3 regions of the Chlorogloeopsis sp. ULAP01 genome follow, and region 2 is predicted to be linked to each of the others. Evidence: predicted binding sites of a transcription regulator. Region 2 holds the regulator's gene; each other region holds the start of a gene.
The links. The regulator NtcA, encoded in region 2, controls nitrogen genes in cyanobacteria. The targets are predictions, from matches to a motif close to TNTGTANNNNNNNNTACANA.
Positions count from the first base shown of each region.

Region 1 (5,251 bases), on a different contig from region 2:
TAGGATATTGCAGGGTGTCTCTAGATTTGGGTTTATCCGAATAGGGTCAGCGTGCATTAACATTGTGGTTTACTGTACTAAAACGGTACTAAAACGGTAGAGAAGGAGTAGCCATGACAACCCCACAAGAAGTCCTGAAACAAATTCGGGACAAAAATATTCAGATGATTGATCTGAAATTCATCGATATGCCAGGTATTTGGCAGCACCTGACAGTGTTCCACAACCAAATCGATGAAAGTAGCTTTACAGACGGTGTACCTTTTGACGGTTCCAGCATTCGGGGTTGGAAAGCCATCAACGAATCAGATATGGCAATGGTTCTCGATCCAAACACTGCCTGGATCGACCCTTTCATGCAGGAACCGACTCTCAGCATTATTTGCAGCATCAAAGAACCCCGTACAGGGGAGTGGTACAGTCGTTGTCCCCGCGTCATTGCCCAGAAAGCGATAGACTATCTGGTTTCTACAGGTGTTGGTGACACAGCGTTTTTCGGCCCGGAAGCGGAATTTTTCATCTTTGACGATGTCCGCTTTGATCAAAACTCTCACGAAGGCTACTACCATGTAGACTCAGTAGAAGGTCGTTGGAATTCCGGTAAAGCAGAAGGCCCTAACTTGGGTTACAAACCACGTTATAAAGAGGGTTACTTCCCAGTTGCTCCAACTGATACTCTGCAAGATATGCGGACGGAAATGCTGCTGACGATGGCAAACTGTGGAGTACCAATTGAAAAGCACCACCACGAAGTAGCAACTGGTGGGCAGTGTGAATTGGGTTTCCGCTTTGGTAAATTAATCGAAGCAGCTGATTGGTTGATGACATACAAATACGTCATCAAGAATGTAGCTAGTAAATATGGTAGAACCGTTACCTTTATGCCCAAACCAGTCTTCCAAGACAATGGTTCTGGGATGCACACCCACCAATCCATTTGGAAAGACGGGCAACCTTTATTTGCAGGCGATAAATATGCTGGCTTGAGCGAAACCGCACTGTACTACATCGGTGGTATTCTCAAACACGCACCTGCATTGTTGGCGATTACCAACCCTACCACCAACTCCTACAAGCGCCTCGTGCCTGGTTACGAAGCACCAGTAAACTTGGCTTACTCCCAAGGTAACCGTTCTGCTTCGATTCGTATCCCTCTGTCTGGCACTAACCCCAAAGCCAAGCGCTTAGAATTCCGTTGTCCTGATGCTACATCTAACCCTTACTTGGCATTTGCTGCCATGCTCTGTGCTGGCTTAGATGGTATCAAGAACAAAATCGAGCCTGGCGAACCTTTGGATAAAAACATTTATGAACTCTCCCCAGAAGAACTGGCGAAAGTTCCTTCTACTCCTGGTTCTCTAGAATTGGCATTAGAAGCGCTAGAGAACGATCATGCCTTCTTGACTGAACCAGGCGTATTTACAGAAGACTTCATTGAAACTTGGATTTCTTACAAGCTAGATAATGAAGTTAACCCCATGCGGTTACGTCCCCATCCCTATGAATTTTCTCTTTATTACGACTGTTAATTGGAAGGGGCTAGGGACTAGGGACTAGAGGCTAGTAGTTCATCGCATTAATTACGATGGTTGTATTAATTTCGTAGTAAGGACTTTAGTCCATGAGCGTGTGCATCGCTTACTACGAACACCTCAAAACAATGCGATAGCTTACTAGAAACTAACATTTTAACGCTGACGGCAAAACTAGTCCCAATCAATGCATAAATTTAGCCACCCACTAAGGGTGGCTTTTTTGGCTTTTTATTTGTTGGTCGTTGGTTGTTCATAACAACTACCACCTTTCAACTCCCAACTATCAAACTCTGACTATCTAGCTCATAGCCGCGTTGCTGCGATCATAAGTCATCCGAGCATTAGGATCTATTTTCCCTTGAATCGGATTCCAGTAATGGGATACTTCTCCAGGAAGACCGATTTCTTCGCCTGTGCGTTCTAACATCGACTGTTGACGATTTTTAATCAGTTGATAATGACGCATCATTAAAGCACGAGCTCTTTCTTGAGTAGACATAATCTAACTTCTCCCTGCTGTTCTAGTATATTTTTTCCTCTATCAATAATCTATCAAATCAATTCTGTATCAGTTGTTACGGATTGATACATTTTAACAAAAATTAATATTGTATATGATTGCGAGCCAGCACGAATGGAATAGTGGGGGTTGATAGCCTAATTAAAATCATTGAAAATCTTCCCATTTTGCCTAAAAGCAAATAATGAATAACATCCCTCTTGAGATTCGTTTCACTTAGGATATAAATCCTTCTTAAGGTGAATGATTTATCAGTAAAAAATATTAAATGTAGGTAAATAAAAGTAAATCAAAATTATATTATTTCTATCTCTGATATTTTTATTAAGCTGAATTCAAGAAGCTTGTCAGCATAGAAAATCTACTATCAAGTTTGTCACAAAATATTAAGCTGAGATTTGAGAAATTAATTTTTTCCTACGTTAACATTAGAAATAAGTTTTACAAAACTTCATAAAAGCAGATGACTGTTGCTTATCCACGGAAATTTCAGAACGCTTTGAGTGCGAGGGACATTTTGAAAGGAGTGATCGGCGATCGCGAACTCCATCTCATCACCCTCAACCGTTATCGTTATAGCGAACAACGCAGTTGCAAAGATCTCACAGAATTAATTGAAAAACTCGACGGCAAGCCAGTTGAACTGGTACGAGACTTGTCTCACCACATTAGTGACGAAGCTCGTCATGCTATGTGGTTAACTGATGTATTGGTTGAATTAGGAGCCAATGTTGGTAATCCTCCGGGAAATTCATACATAGATGAATTTGAACGGCTGCTTGATCACGAACAAAAAGATCCAGCCAAAGACCGTGACGATTTTGTAATTTCTGCCCTTGCTGCCATTAACGTCACAGAAAAACGCGGTTGTGAATATTTCTCTGCCCACATTTATGCTCTCAAGCAGGGGCCGCAGACAGAAGAAAATATTAAGATTCGCGAAACCATAGAAAAAATTTTGCCAGAGGAGGCAGGACATGTTCGCTGGGGCAATCGTTTGTTAGGGCAGCTGGCAGACAAAAGTCCAGAACATCGACAAAAAGTCGAACAAGCCAAGCGTAAATATACTGCGATTGAACAAGCAGCATTTGAAGCCGGCATGGATATCACGCTGGGGGCAGAACTTCGACGACTAGCTAATTTAGTAGAAGTAGCAAATACAATGCCGCTTTGGCAGCGCCCTCAATACCTAATAGAGCGCTTACCCAAAACTTTGCTAGCTCCTGAGTTACAGTTCACCAGAATTGAAGTAGCACAAAGAGTTTGGCAGCGAGATCCACAAGCTTTTATCGAAAAGTTTGTGCCAATGTTTTTGAATGGCTTAAAGCCTAAGGACTACAACCGTGAGAAAACAACTGCTTAAAACAGGCAGAACTAATATATTCTTTTGACAGTTCACAGGTGCTCAGAACCCTGACTTGTTTGAAAATTCGGGGTTCTACAGCCTCTAATAATTTGTGTGGTGGACTACTCAATAAGGGCTGACGCGGAGAAATTCTCTGCGTCTTTTTCATTTTTCAATCAAATCGTAATTAACCTAGATCCTGAAATATTTGTTTAGCAATTAATATTTTCTACTAGCAACCAGTTACCTGCTTGATTTAAACGTCCGTATATTTTAAGCGTTTGTTGGTTGTGGAGACTATTTTGTAATTGCTCATTTATAGGCGATCGCAAAGTTACAAGCTGCCAAGTTTGCCCTTGATATGGGGCTGGCGTAGTAATAGTAAATCTGTAATCTTGCGGAGCCAATTTGTGTAAAATTCCGCTAAAAGAGTTAGAGTATTTTTCTTGAAAGTACTGAGCAGGTAATGAATCAGGACAATTGCCACTCACTGGATAAGTCTCTGGGTTGTCTAGGTAATGTAGTTGCCATTGCAACCACTGAGGATGAAGAGGTGATAAGTTAAATAATGGAATAATTGCTGCGGGCGATCGCCGATCTCGTAGTAAAGCTTCCTGCAAGACTCTTACAGGTAAATCCCTCGGTTGACAATTCAACTCTACACAAATAGCAGCAGCCATTCCCACCGCTTGACCGATACCCATTACTACAGGTTGCAATCTCGTTGCTCCATTAGCAATATGAGATACAGAAATATTCTTTTCACATACCAATAAACCATCAGTCTCTACTGGAATGAGACAACGGTAGGGAATTGTAAAAGGAGTACCCGTCCAACGTCCACCCCAGCGAATGGATTTTGGTTGCAACTCAAACTTTATACCCGGATAATGATGGTCGTTAGCGTAATTACCAATAGCGATCACATCTTCTTTTAGCGCTGCAACTCTAGCTCCTGTTATTGGTAAAATATCTTGTTCTGTAACAGTTGTTAGCCCTACTAAGCGGCGACTTTCCCGGTAGTAAGGATAAAGTGCAAAAGCGCCTGTTTGATTTGAAATTTTGGGAAAAATATTATTTGCCAAACCAAAGCGACGACCTAATTGAGATTGAATATAACAGGCAAAATTTTGACTATGATAGAGGCATTCTGTTTCAAACTCACGTCGTGTCGTTTCTGACTCAATTAGTCGTGATACTCCTTCACCATAGTCATTACCACAAATAGGCCAATTCATCATAAACAGGCCCCCTGGTAATCGCCCATAATTTAAAAATGCCTCTGCACCATAGTTATCCCAAGCGCCAGCAAACAGTGACGGTTCGTAATTAGGTGCAGCCTGTATTTCTGGGGCAACAATCTCACCATAATCTTGTAACAAGACTACCCAAGTAGGAGCCTGCACGGGATATTTTGCTGTTAAAGCATTAAAACTAACTGGAGCGCTGGGTTCTCCCCACTCAGATTGTAATTCCCAACCCCAACGGTAAGGTATCTCAGCCAAAGCCAACAAATCCCCCAATTCCGTTCCATCAAGAATTACCTTAGCTTGAACGGTAAAATCTTTAAACTCAACAGCAGTTACACAATTTCCTTCCCGAACAACCGAGCGCGGTACTTGTCCAGAAATCCAAGTCAGATTCGGCAACTCTCGTACCCAATCTGCAAAAACCTCCGCACCAACACGCGGATCGTAGCTAAAAAAGCTTACCCAACTGTTATCTAATCCTCCTGATTGTCGCTGCTGCAACTCCCTTAAAAACTCACCCCATAAACCTGTTTGAAAAGCTTCTAGCTCATTGCCATCAGGTGCAGATACTCCAGCAGAAGTTAGCATTCCTCCTAACCAC
Region 1 is NZ_JAUDRH010000015.1:44,037-49,287, reverse strand. It holds gene glnA (type I glutamate--ammonia ligase) at 114-1,529, shown strand; gene gifA (glutamine synthetase inactivation factor IF7A) at 1,834-2,034, opposite strand; gene QUB80_RS26165 (ferritin-like domain-containing protein) at 2,519-3,418, shown strand; gene QUB80_RS26160 (FAD-dependent oxidoreductase) at 3,613-5,251, opposite strand, start outside.
Region 1: gifA (glutamine synthetase inactivation factor IF7A) is a predicted target of NtcA. The motif match lies at 2,098-2,117, and genes of this name have one in related genera.

Region 2 (5,251 bases):
TTAGTCTTGTACTCTCTAAATTTACTTTTTCTAAGTTTTCCATAAATTGCGATCCTGCTCAGAACAAAAGTTTATCCAATTGCCCTGAGCAATTTCACTTTTAACCTCATGTATCTCTACAATACACCTTTAGAACTGGGTATCATTCCAGCACGACGGGGATCAATTTCTACAGCCACCCGTGTAGCTCTGGCAAAGGCTTTAAAAGTTGCTTCAATAATGTGATGAGAATTAATGCCATCTAACTGGCGAATGTGCAGCGTCATTTGGCTATTGTTCACGATCGCCACAAAAAATTCCCGCACTAGTTGGGTGTCATAAGTTCCCACCCGTTGAGTGGGAATTTCTAAACCATAGCTGAGGTGAGGACGTCCGGAAAAATCTAGTGCCACTTGAATTAATGCTTCGTCCAGAGGTGCGAGAAAATGACCAAAACGGACTATGCCCTTACGATCGCCTAATGCTTTGCTAATTGCTTGTCCCAGAGTGATCCCCACATCTTCGTTCGTATGGTGGTCATCAATGTGTAAATCACCCGTAGCTTGAATATCCAAATCAATTAAACCGTGGGAGGCAATTTGGTGCAACATATGATCCAAAAACGGAACACCAGTAGCAGCATTACAAACCCCTGTGCCATCCAGATTAATCGTGACTTGTACATCTGTTTCCCCCGTAGTGCGGCGTAAAGAGGCAATACGCGGAGATTGTATATTTGAGAGAATTTGGCGATCGCTGATTTGCATAGATATTTAGGAATTGGGGATCGGGGATTGGGGATTGGGGATCGGGTAAAGAAGACACGGGGAGGACACTTCCGTGCAAAGGTTCCCTCCGTTGAGGAAAGTGTCCGTCGACAAGGAGAATTGTGATTGACATTCTTGCTCCTTGTCTCCTTGTCTCCCCTTCCCCTTGTCCTCTTCTTTGTCCCCAGTCCCCATTACATTCCCATAATTTCATATCCTGCATCCACATACAGGACTTGTCCAGTAATTCCACTGGCTAAGTCACTACATAAGAACGCTGCTGTATTACCCACTTCGATTTGAGTGACAGTGCGTCGTAATGGAGCCACCTTTTCTACATGATGAATCATATCTAAAATACCGCCAACTGCACTGGAAGCCAAAGTACGAATCGGCCCGGCAGAAATAGCATTAACCCGAATTTGAGAGGGACCTAATTCTGCCGCAAGATAACGCACGCTAGCTTCTAAACCAGCTTTTGCAACTCCCATAACGTTATAGTTTGGGATTGCTCTGATAGCACCCAAATAAGAAAGAGTAACAATGCTTCCTCCTTGTGTCATTAAAGATTTAGCTGCACCTGCCAGTTGCACTAAAGAATATGTACTAACATCTAAAGCTGTTTGGAAGCCTGTACGAGAAGTTTGGCTAAAGTCTCCGCTTAAATCATCTTTGTTAGCAAATGCCAAGCAATGGATCACAATATCTAGGTTGCCCCACTTCTGGTGAATCGTCTCAAAAGTAGACTTGACTTGCTCTTCATTTTGGACGTTACAGGGTAGAAACAGACTAGGGTTGAGAGGTTCTACTAGTTCTGCTACCTTTTTCTCCATTTTGCCCTTGTCATCCGGCAAATAGGTAATACCGAGGTTTGCTCCCGCTTTGTGTAGTTGTTGAGCGATACCCCAGGCAATCGAGCGGTTATTAGCAATGCCTGTAACCAAGGCATTTTTTCCAGTTAGATCCAACATATAAATTCTTTAGCACGATGTTTCATTAGGAGCATACAAGAATCTGAGCCTGCTTGGTATTTGTTGTCGATAAGATTTGCTTTATTTATCACTCTCAATGCTTGAAGAAAGTGGGATTTTAAGAGATTAAGATGCTTAGTGTTAGTACCAAGCATCGTCTAGACACTCCGGAAAATCACTCGTGCTTACTTTTTCTGCCGAGATTATAGCTAGTGTTTAATACCACAAAAACACAGCTTCATCCTTAAGAGATTTTCAATGTATCTTATTTTTTTCTTAAAAAAACCTACTTTTTACAATTAGGGTAAATGTAGTTCAAAAAGTACTAGCTACTAATAGTAGAAATTTTGTATGATTTGAACAATATTTATGAGATAAAAAGGATAAGTATAGGAAAGAACAAAAAGGTTAACAATGTTTTCTTGATTTTTCGGGTGTATTCTTAGGAAATCCATCTTTAGTTTTTTTCCGGCATTGGGATAGGGGAAGGTAAATGATCGTGACACAAGATAAAGCCCTAGCAAATGTTTTTCGTCAGATGGCGACTGGAGCGTTTCCACCAGTTGTGGAAACGTTTGAGCGCAATAAAACGATCTTTTTCCCCGGTGATCCTGCTGAACGAGTTTATTTTCTTTTAAAAGGTGCAGTAAAACTCTCCAGGGTGTACGAGGCAGGAGAAGAAATCACCGTTGCGCTGCTGCGGGAAAATAGTGTTTTTGGAGTTTTGTCCTTACTGACTGGAAACAAGTCCGATCGCTTTTATCATGCAGTTGCTTTTACACCTGCGGAATTGCTCTCAGCACCAATTGAACAGGTGGAACAAGCATTAAAGGAAAATCCTGAATTGTCGATGTTAATGCTGCGAGGCCTTTCATCACGTATTCTTCAGACAGAAATGATGATTGAAACACTTGCTCACCGAGATATGGGTTCAAGGTTAATCAGTTTTTTATTAATTCTTTGTCGCGATTTTGGCATTCCTTGTGCCGATGGAATCACGATTGATTTGAAGCTATCTCATCAGGCGATCGCTGAAGCAATTGGCTCTACCCGCGTTACTGTCACTAGATTGCTGGGTGACTTGCGCGAAAAGAAAATGATTTCCATACACAAGAAAAAAATTACTGTCCATAAGCCTGTTACCTTAAGTCGGCAATTCACCTAAAAGCGCTTGGAGACTGGAGTGAGCAGGTTAACTAGTTAAGTAATGTCAGCTATTGCTCATTTCCAATCTCCCACAGACAATCGCTGGAAGTAGTAGGCTGTATCTGGAGGGATTTCTTCGCTAAATCATTAACTGATGGCCACCGGGTACATCCTCATCATTGCAATTTTAATTTTGGGAGGCGTAATTGCCACCGTAGGCGATCGTATTGGCACACGGGTTGGCAAGAAGCGGCTTTCACTGTTCAATCTCAGACCCAAAAATACAGCTGTTTTAGTGACAATTCTCACAGGGTTGGGCATTTCCGCATCAACCCTGGGAATTTTATTTTTAGCTGATGAAGGATTGCGCAAGGGAGTTTTTGAACTAGAAGATATTCAAAAAGATCTCAGACGCAAACGCGTACAGCTAGAAAATACAACTAAGCAGCTAGATACTACCAAAACCGAGCTAGAGCAAGCAAGAATTGAGCAATCAAAGGCACAACAGGACTTACAGGAAATAAATAAATCCTTACAGTCAGCAAATGCCAAGCAGCAGCAAACACAAGCTCAACTCAACCGCACAATCAAGCAACAAGCACAAACTCAAGAGGAACTCCAACGTACCCAAAAACAATTAGGCCAAGTTGCAACACAATATCAACAAGCTAAAACTCAATTGCAAAGTGTTTATGCAGAAAGAAACAAACAACTAGCAGAAATTAAATTACTTAAGGCAGAGCGTCAAAGATTGTACGAAGAAGCGAGAAAGGCACTCGCTGAAGCTCAGGCGGCAATTGATAAACGCGATCAAGAACTTGCCAAGCGGCAAGAAGCGATTGAAGCACGCGATCGCAAAATAGCTAGTTTAGATAACATCATTCAAAAGCGCAATTTAGAAATTACGGCACGGGAAAAGATTATTGTTCAAAGAGAAGCTCGCTTGAAAGATTTGGAAGCGCAACAGCAAGATCTTGAACAGGAAGTCGCAAGACTAGAGAAATATTATCAGTCTTATCGTGACCTTCGTTTAGGAAAACTAGCTTTGTTTCGCGGGCAAGTTCTTGCTGCTGGGGTAGTTCGTGTTCAGCAACCATCAGCAGTGCGTCAAGCAGTAATCCAGCTGTTACAAGAAGCTAATCGTAATGCCAGCATTGAATTAACCGAGCCGAATCTAAATCCTGCCCCAAATGTGCAAATCTTGCGCGTTACCGAGGAACAAATTGAGCAATTAGGCAAGCAGATTCAAGATGGACGAGAATACGTAGTGCGAGTTTTCTCGGCAGGTAACTACGTTAGGGGAGAAAAACCGGTAGAATTTTTTGCTGATGCAGCAATAAATCAAGTTGTTTTTTCAGGAGGCGAGGTATTAGCCACAACTAGTGCCGATCCTAAAACCATGACCTCCTATCAATTGAGGCAGCGTTTAGAACTTTTGATTTCTGCTTCCCAATTTCGCGCTCGTAATGCTGGAATTTTAGAAAATATTCAAATAGATGGTACTTTCATTCGCTTTGTAGCTCAATTGCGACAATATGATCAACCATTAGATATTAAAGCTATTGCAGCAGAAGATACTTACACAGCCGGGCCACTAAAAGTTAAATTAGTGGCAATTAAAAATGGGCAAGTTATTTTTAGTACCTAAAATTGAAAATATATGAATGATTTTGTTAGTAGTTGGTAGGGGAGCCAGTGCGTCCTTGCGGGTTAAGCGCGTTGTAGCAACTGGCGTGCGGGTTTAGAAGATAATTTCTCGGTTTGAACCGAAAATTCATCAGCAAAACCCGCCTGTATAGTAGTTAGTAGTTACTAGGAGCTAGTTTAGAAGAACAATAAGATAATCAACGAAATCTGCCAGTACAAAAGTTAGTAGTTCATAGGTAGTTGTTTACTTCTACCTACTAACCACTATCCAATCTCTAAATATTAAAAGTATTTAATAGTATTTAATATGAATTCTAATGAATTTATACCAACGCAACCAGTCGTTTTAGGCTTTGATCCAGGTAAAGATAAGTGTGGTTTAGCGGTGATGGGACTAGATCGACAACTTCATTATCACCAAGTCGTATCTTCAGATCATGCCATTGCCACCATTGATAAATTACGACAAAAATATCCAATCTCGTTAATAGTAATGGGTGATCAAACCACAGCTAAAAGGTGGAAACAGCAACTGCAACAGAAATTGTCAGAGCAAGTGAAGATAGTTTTAGTAGACGAACGCTATACCAGTTTAGAAGGACGCGATCGCTATTGGCAAATGTACCCACCACAAGGACTGACAAAGCTCCTACCAAAAGGTATGCGCACACCACCACGACCTATAGATGACATTGTTGCCATTCTCTTGATCGAAAGATATCTAAATCGACTGACAGAATC
Region 2 is NZ_JAUDRH010000013.1:92,709-97,959, reverse strand. It holds gene QUB80_RS23990 (GNAT family N-acetyltransferase) at 1-43, opposite strand, end outside; gene hisB (imidazoleglycerol-phosphate dehydratase HisB) at 117-746, opposite strand; gene fabI (enoyl-ACP reductase FabI) at 941-1,717, opposite strand; gene ntcA (global nitrogen regulator NtcA) at 2,211-2,882, shown strand; gene QUB80_RS23970 (DUF3084 family protein) at 3,018-4,511, shown strand; gene QUB80_RS23965 (pre-16S rRNA-processing nuclease YqgF) at 4,818-5,251, shown strand, end outside.

Region 3 (5,251 bases), on a different contig from region 2:
TCCCCATATTAGAAAAATCTGCTTGATTGCTAAAAGCCTCTCCCATACCTAAGGCTTTAAGGGCATTATTGAGTGTGATTTCATAATCTGTTTTGAAGCGGGGTAAACGAATAAAACCTTCCCGCTTGGTAAACTGAGACATCCATTTTTCCCAGTTATCAGCATTCAAGTTTTGATATAAAGATTTAAGGGTATAATTTTGTTTTGGCAGGAAAACATATAAGCTAATGTTACTATTCTGTCCATAGGGCAAGCTAACTGCCTGCAATTGTTCATTTTCGTAATATTTATATTTACCCTTTTGTGACATCATCGGGTGTTGTTTCTGCTTGCCGGATGTTAAATAAAAAGGGTGTTGGGCTGTCTGGTTTTTGTCGAATTCATTAGTCCATTTACCCTTAAAATATATAGCATTGATTAAAAAAAGTACCTGGTCTGGTTCTAATCTTTCAACTATCTTGTTAATTTTACCGCGAGTATTTTCATTAACCCAGTTATTAATAATGCCAGGTGCGCCCGCATCTTGAAAATTTACATTAGTTACTTTAGCTTGATAAAATTCTTGAGTTCTTTGTAGAAACTCAGGTTTAAAGCTAGCATCTTGATTTGCCCAAAGGGAGTTAGCAATATTGAGTTGAACTTGAGTATCGGAATTTTCTAGAAGCGCCTTTAAGGCTGCGTTAGAAGAATTAATTTCTGACAATGTCAATCCTTCTAACTCAAGTGCTTTGGCCATTGCTTGTTGCGTGCTGCCACTAGCACCGTTGTATGTCATATCTAAAGCGATCGCTATACTAGCAGGCGAAACAAAAACGTTCTTGTCACCCTCTTGTTCTAGAATTCTTGAAAAAAGTTTAAAACCAAACTTAGTATTAGCAGTAGTGAGTTTAGTATTAGGTAAGACAGATTTTGCAGGCATGGGAGATTCTGAGTGAGGAGGGCGAGATTGAGCAAAAACGCTAGTACTATCACTGACTTGAGAACATCCGATTACGCCCATCAGCATCACGCTAGCAGCAGCCATAACGTAGCGTCTGCCCAAGCGTACAGCGTAACGTCTTTGCAGGAACTTTTCCCAGTCACTACTCAATTTTTGCTTCATGATTACCGCACCTGATGCCAAAACCTACGCTTTTGACTAAAAAAGGATGAAGAGTATTCGTAGGGCTAATCGCATACTTCATACTTCAACCTTTAGTTGACTATGGCATTTAAGAAGGCGTGGTCATTTATTGGTTACAGTTTTGGCAACAATATTCTTAGGGGCTAGGAAGAGGAGGGGGAGAGGGGGAGATGGGGAAGGGGAAAATCTTTCTCCTTGTCTCCTTGTCTCCTTGTCCCCTTGTCCTCTTCTCCCAATCCCCATTCCCTATTTCTTCGGTACAGTCCACCATGCTAAGGCATAAGATTGAGTGGCTGTATTTACTTGTTTGCGGAACTGAACACGGATTCGATAGTTACCTTGAGCAGGTACAGGACAGAATATATGCTCGACGCTATCGACTTCGCTGATGGAAGAACAAACAGTACCAGTATCTAAATCTTTGGCATCAGCTTTGACAAGATGAATGTCAAGATTGTTCAAGCCGCGATCGCGAAAATCTTCACCCGCATCATATAAACCATTTTTATTTTTATCGTTTAGTTCTACCAATCTGTCCCAAGCCAAGGTGATGGCAACAAAACTGTTTTGTGGTAAAGGCTTTGCTAATGTATATTCCACAGATCCCCCAGTATTTACAGTATTATAGTCCCAACCAATAGCCGACACCGCTTGAGATGGGTTCCACTGACCGGCACTAAATTGCTGGTAAGCACGAAAGGCATTTAAATGCCCTGTTCCCATTTGGGCGTCTAAAGGTATTTTCGGGTCTTTGTAGCCATCAGAAGCTAGCCAGTCTCTATTTTGTTTATCAACTAGTGTGCGAGTCATTCCCAAACGCAAGCCATCACCGCTATCTAGAATTTTATCTGTTGAGTTCAGCAATACAGCTTTCATCACTTCATGTTGGCGAGAAGAGATACTCCAATTTTGTTGTTTTGTCCGCACTTGGCGATCGCCAAATTCTTGTAGCAAGGCAATTGTACCTGTAACATGAGGTGCAGCAAAACTTGTACCCGTGACTTTATTCACTTTGCCATCTGGATTCAGCATGGGTATGTTATTGCCAGGAGCCACTAAAGCAATGGTGCGACGTGGGCCTAAATTAATTTCTTTGCCAGCTAGCCGCTCTTCCATTGCCTCGCTTGTCGCAACTAAGTTAGAAACGTCTACCTTATTAAAAATTCCTCCCCGACGAGAGGAAAAAGCCACGTTAACTCCATTAAAATTATCAGTAGGGATAGGAATTCCTCCCTTTCCTTGGTTGCCTGCGATCATGTACAAAACATTATGAACACGAGTAGACCAGTCAACACATTGGGTTAGTAAGGCGTTGCCATCCAAAACTGCCTCTGGACGCGGGTCACGATTTAATGGTTCGCCAAAGCTGAAGTTAATGGCACGAATATCGCCACTATTTTGTAGAGCAATATGCTGTGCAGATAAGCACTCCTCTGGCTGACCCATCTTAGTAGAACCTACAGCAGATGAGTACAATCGTGCTCCTGGAGCAACCCCTGGAAATGCTTTATCTGTACTGACCATAACGCCAGCGACATTATAAGCGTGCGGATCAACACTGTTATTCGATTTGGCAGGGCTATTGCGTAAAAAAACACCCGCTATGCTTACAGAGCGATTTTTGGAGACGGCTTTGTCTACCCCAAACATTCCCGGACGCCCTATCTCGACTTGACCAATGGCAATCTTGCGACCAGTCAAATTATAGGGAGGTTTGCCTAGCCTCAAAGCATCAATGCCGTTAGTACCAAGGGAAGTTTCTAGAGTCAGAGCAACTACTGGCATACCCAAGCAAGAAGCACTCAATCCCCAAACAATCCAAGTTAGTTTTTTCACCATAGTCAAAAGTCAACTGTTAATGGTCATTGGTCATTTGTTAGTAGGGGAGGCAGCGCTTTGCGGAGCCAGTGCGTTGGGCGGCTCTGCCGACTTGTAGCACCTGGCGTCGGGTTAAGCGCGTTGTAGCGACTGCCGTGCGGGTTTATTTTAGATATTTCGTTATTTTGAGAGATTACTAATAAAACCCGCCCGTACAGTAGTTGGTTGTCTATTACTCCCCTTGTCTCCTTATCCCTCTGTCCTCTTCTTCCGAAGAGCAGCATCTAGAGATGTAAGAGTTTGCTAAACTTTTGTTACAATACTTACAGAAAAGGACGCTTAAATACCCACTAGCCATGACCGAAACGCTATCTAAAAAGCATATTGTGATTGCTCCATCTATCCTATCAGCGGATTTTAGTCGCCTCGGAGACGAAGTACGCGCTGTAGATGAAGCCGGAGCCGATTGGATTCATGTTGATGTAATGGACGGTCGTTTCGTACCTAATATTACGATAGGTCCTCTGGTAGTGGAGGCGGTTCGTCCGGTTACGAAAAAGCCACTGGATGTCCACTTAATGATTGTGGAGCCAGAAAAGTATGTTGCGGACTTTGCGAAAGCTGGTGCAGATATTATCTCCGTACATTGCGAGCATAATGCTTCACCACACCTACACCGCACTCTCGGTCAAATTAAAGAACTTGGTAAGCAAGCCGGTGTCGTTCTCAACCCATCCACACCTCTGGATTTAATTGAGTACGTGCTGGAGCTTTGCGATTTGATATTGATTATGAGTGTCAACCCTGGTTTTGGTGGACAAAGCTTTATTCCAGGAGTGGTTCCCAAAATCCGCAAGTTACGTCAGATGTGTGATGAACGCGGTTTAGATCCTTGGATTGAAGTAGATGGCGGGCTGAAAGCTAACAATACCTGGCAAGTTTTAGAAGCTGGAGCAAACGCGATCGTAGCTGGTTCTGCGGTATTTAATGCTAAGGATTATGCTGAGGCGATTACAGCCATTCGCAACAGCAAGCGTCCAACACCAGAATTAGCAAAGGTGTAAATCAAGTACTAAAATAATTTTCAATCTCAATAGTAAAGAAAAAGGGCGATCGCTTTGACAGATTGCCCTTTTTTTCCAATCATACCAATAACCTTCTAAGTAGCCCTCGTGAACTGCGTACAGAAGAGGACAAGGAGAGGGGGAGATAGGGAGAAGGAACATGACTCACATTTACTCGCCTTCCGTATCTGGTTGTTTGTCCCCTTTTCCTAATTCCTACCTTCTGCCTCCAGCATAGTTGACTTCTACTTGTAAACCCTTGCCCAATGAGTTGCTTTCCAAAGACTAATAAACAAAGCGGCAGAAACTAAGGCTCCCAAATTCCATTTCACAGAACTCTTAATCAATTTCATTCTTTGAGAAGACAAATTAGCTTGTGCTTGAATCTGGACTTGTTCTTTAGCTTTAGAAAGTTCTGATAAGATTTTACTTTTTACTTCTTCAGGATTTTGACTTTTTAATGAGCGGCCTTGGCTTTTTAAAAAATTATTAATCTGTTCTGGTGAAGCTTGACTTAGTTGCTTTTCTACTTGTTCTGCTTGAGCAATTTGTTGTTGTGAAACAGCATTTATTTGAGTAGTACTTGCGTTATTGAGCCGGACGGTATTAATGACTCCTAAAGGAACCATTAAGAAAAAACATACTGTAAACAATAAAGTGAGCCAAGACAGGAATCTCAAAATCCGAAATTCCCATTTGTTGCGTGAATATGTCTCTCCAAAAAATACCAACACTAATCCAATCAAAGGTACAGGTACTCGTTCAACAAGTGTACCAAAAGTTTGAAATTCCCAAACAGGATTCATAAAGCTTGGTGGTATAAACATCTCTATGATGTCGAACAAAGCTAATAGTAATAATCCATAGCCAAGTACTCGTAAAATATTCATGGAGTCTGCCTGTTTATAGGCAAAGTCTTGTAGCTCATTTAGCACGGGAATGAATTTATCACTAATGGATTTAGTCATTTCTTCACACAATATATAGGAAAGTTTTGGAAATACTAAAATTCAACCTAAATGAAAGTATCTAGTAGCTAATAGGTCATCTACAAGAGTGTTACGTTTTCAAGAGGACTGTATTGACAAAATGATTGCCACTTGATTGCTCTGGTTTCGGCTTGTCTATATTCATTGATAAAAATACTTTGATTAAAATGAATATAATACTACTCAGGATAAAAGCTAGAAACGGAATCCGTAATTGTTGCCATTGGGTCATTATTTTTTCAACTCCGCAGAATCTT
Region 3 is NZ_JAUDRH010000022.1:62,203-67,453, forward strand. It holds gene QUB80_RS32815 (serpin family protein) at 1-1,102, opposite strand, end outside; gene QUB80_RS32820 (S8 family serine peptidase) at 1,370-2,962, opposite strand; gene rpe (ribulose-phosphate 3-epimerase) at 3,298-4,005, shown strand; gene hpsJ-A (HpsJ-like protein, cyanoexosortase A-associated) at 4,251-4,973, opposite strand; gene crtA (cyanoexosortase A) at 5,226-5,251, opposite strand, start outside.
Region 3: rpe (ribulose-phosphate 3-epimerase) is a predicted target of NtcA. The motif match lies at 3,252-3,271, and genes of this name have one in related genera.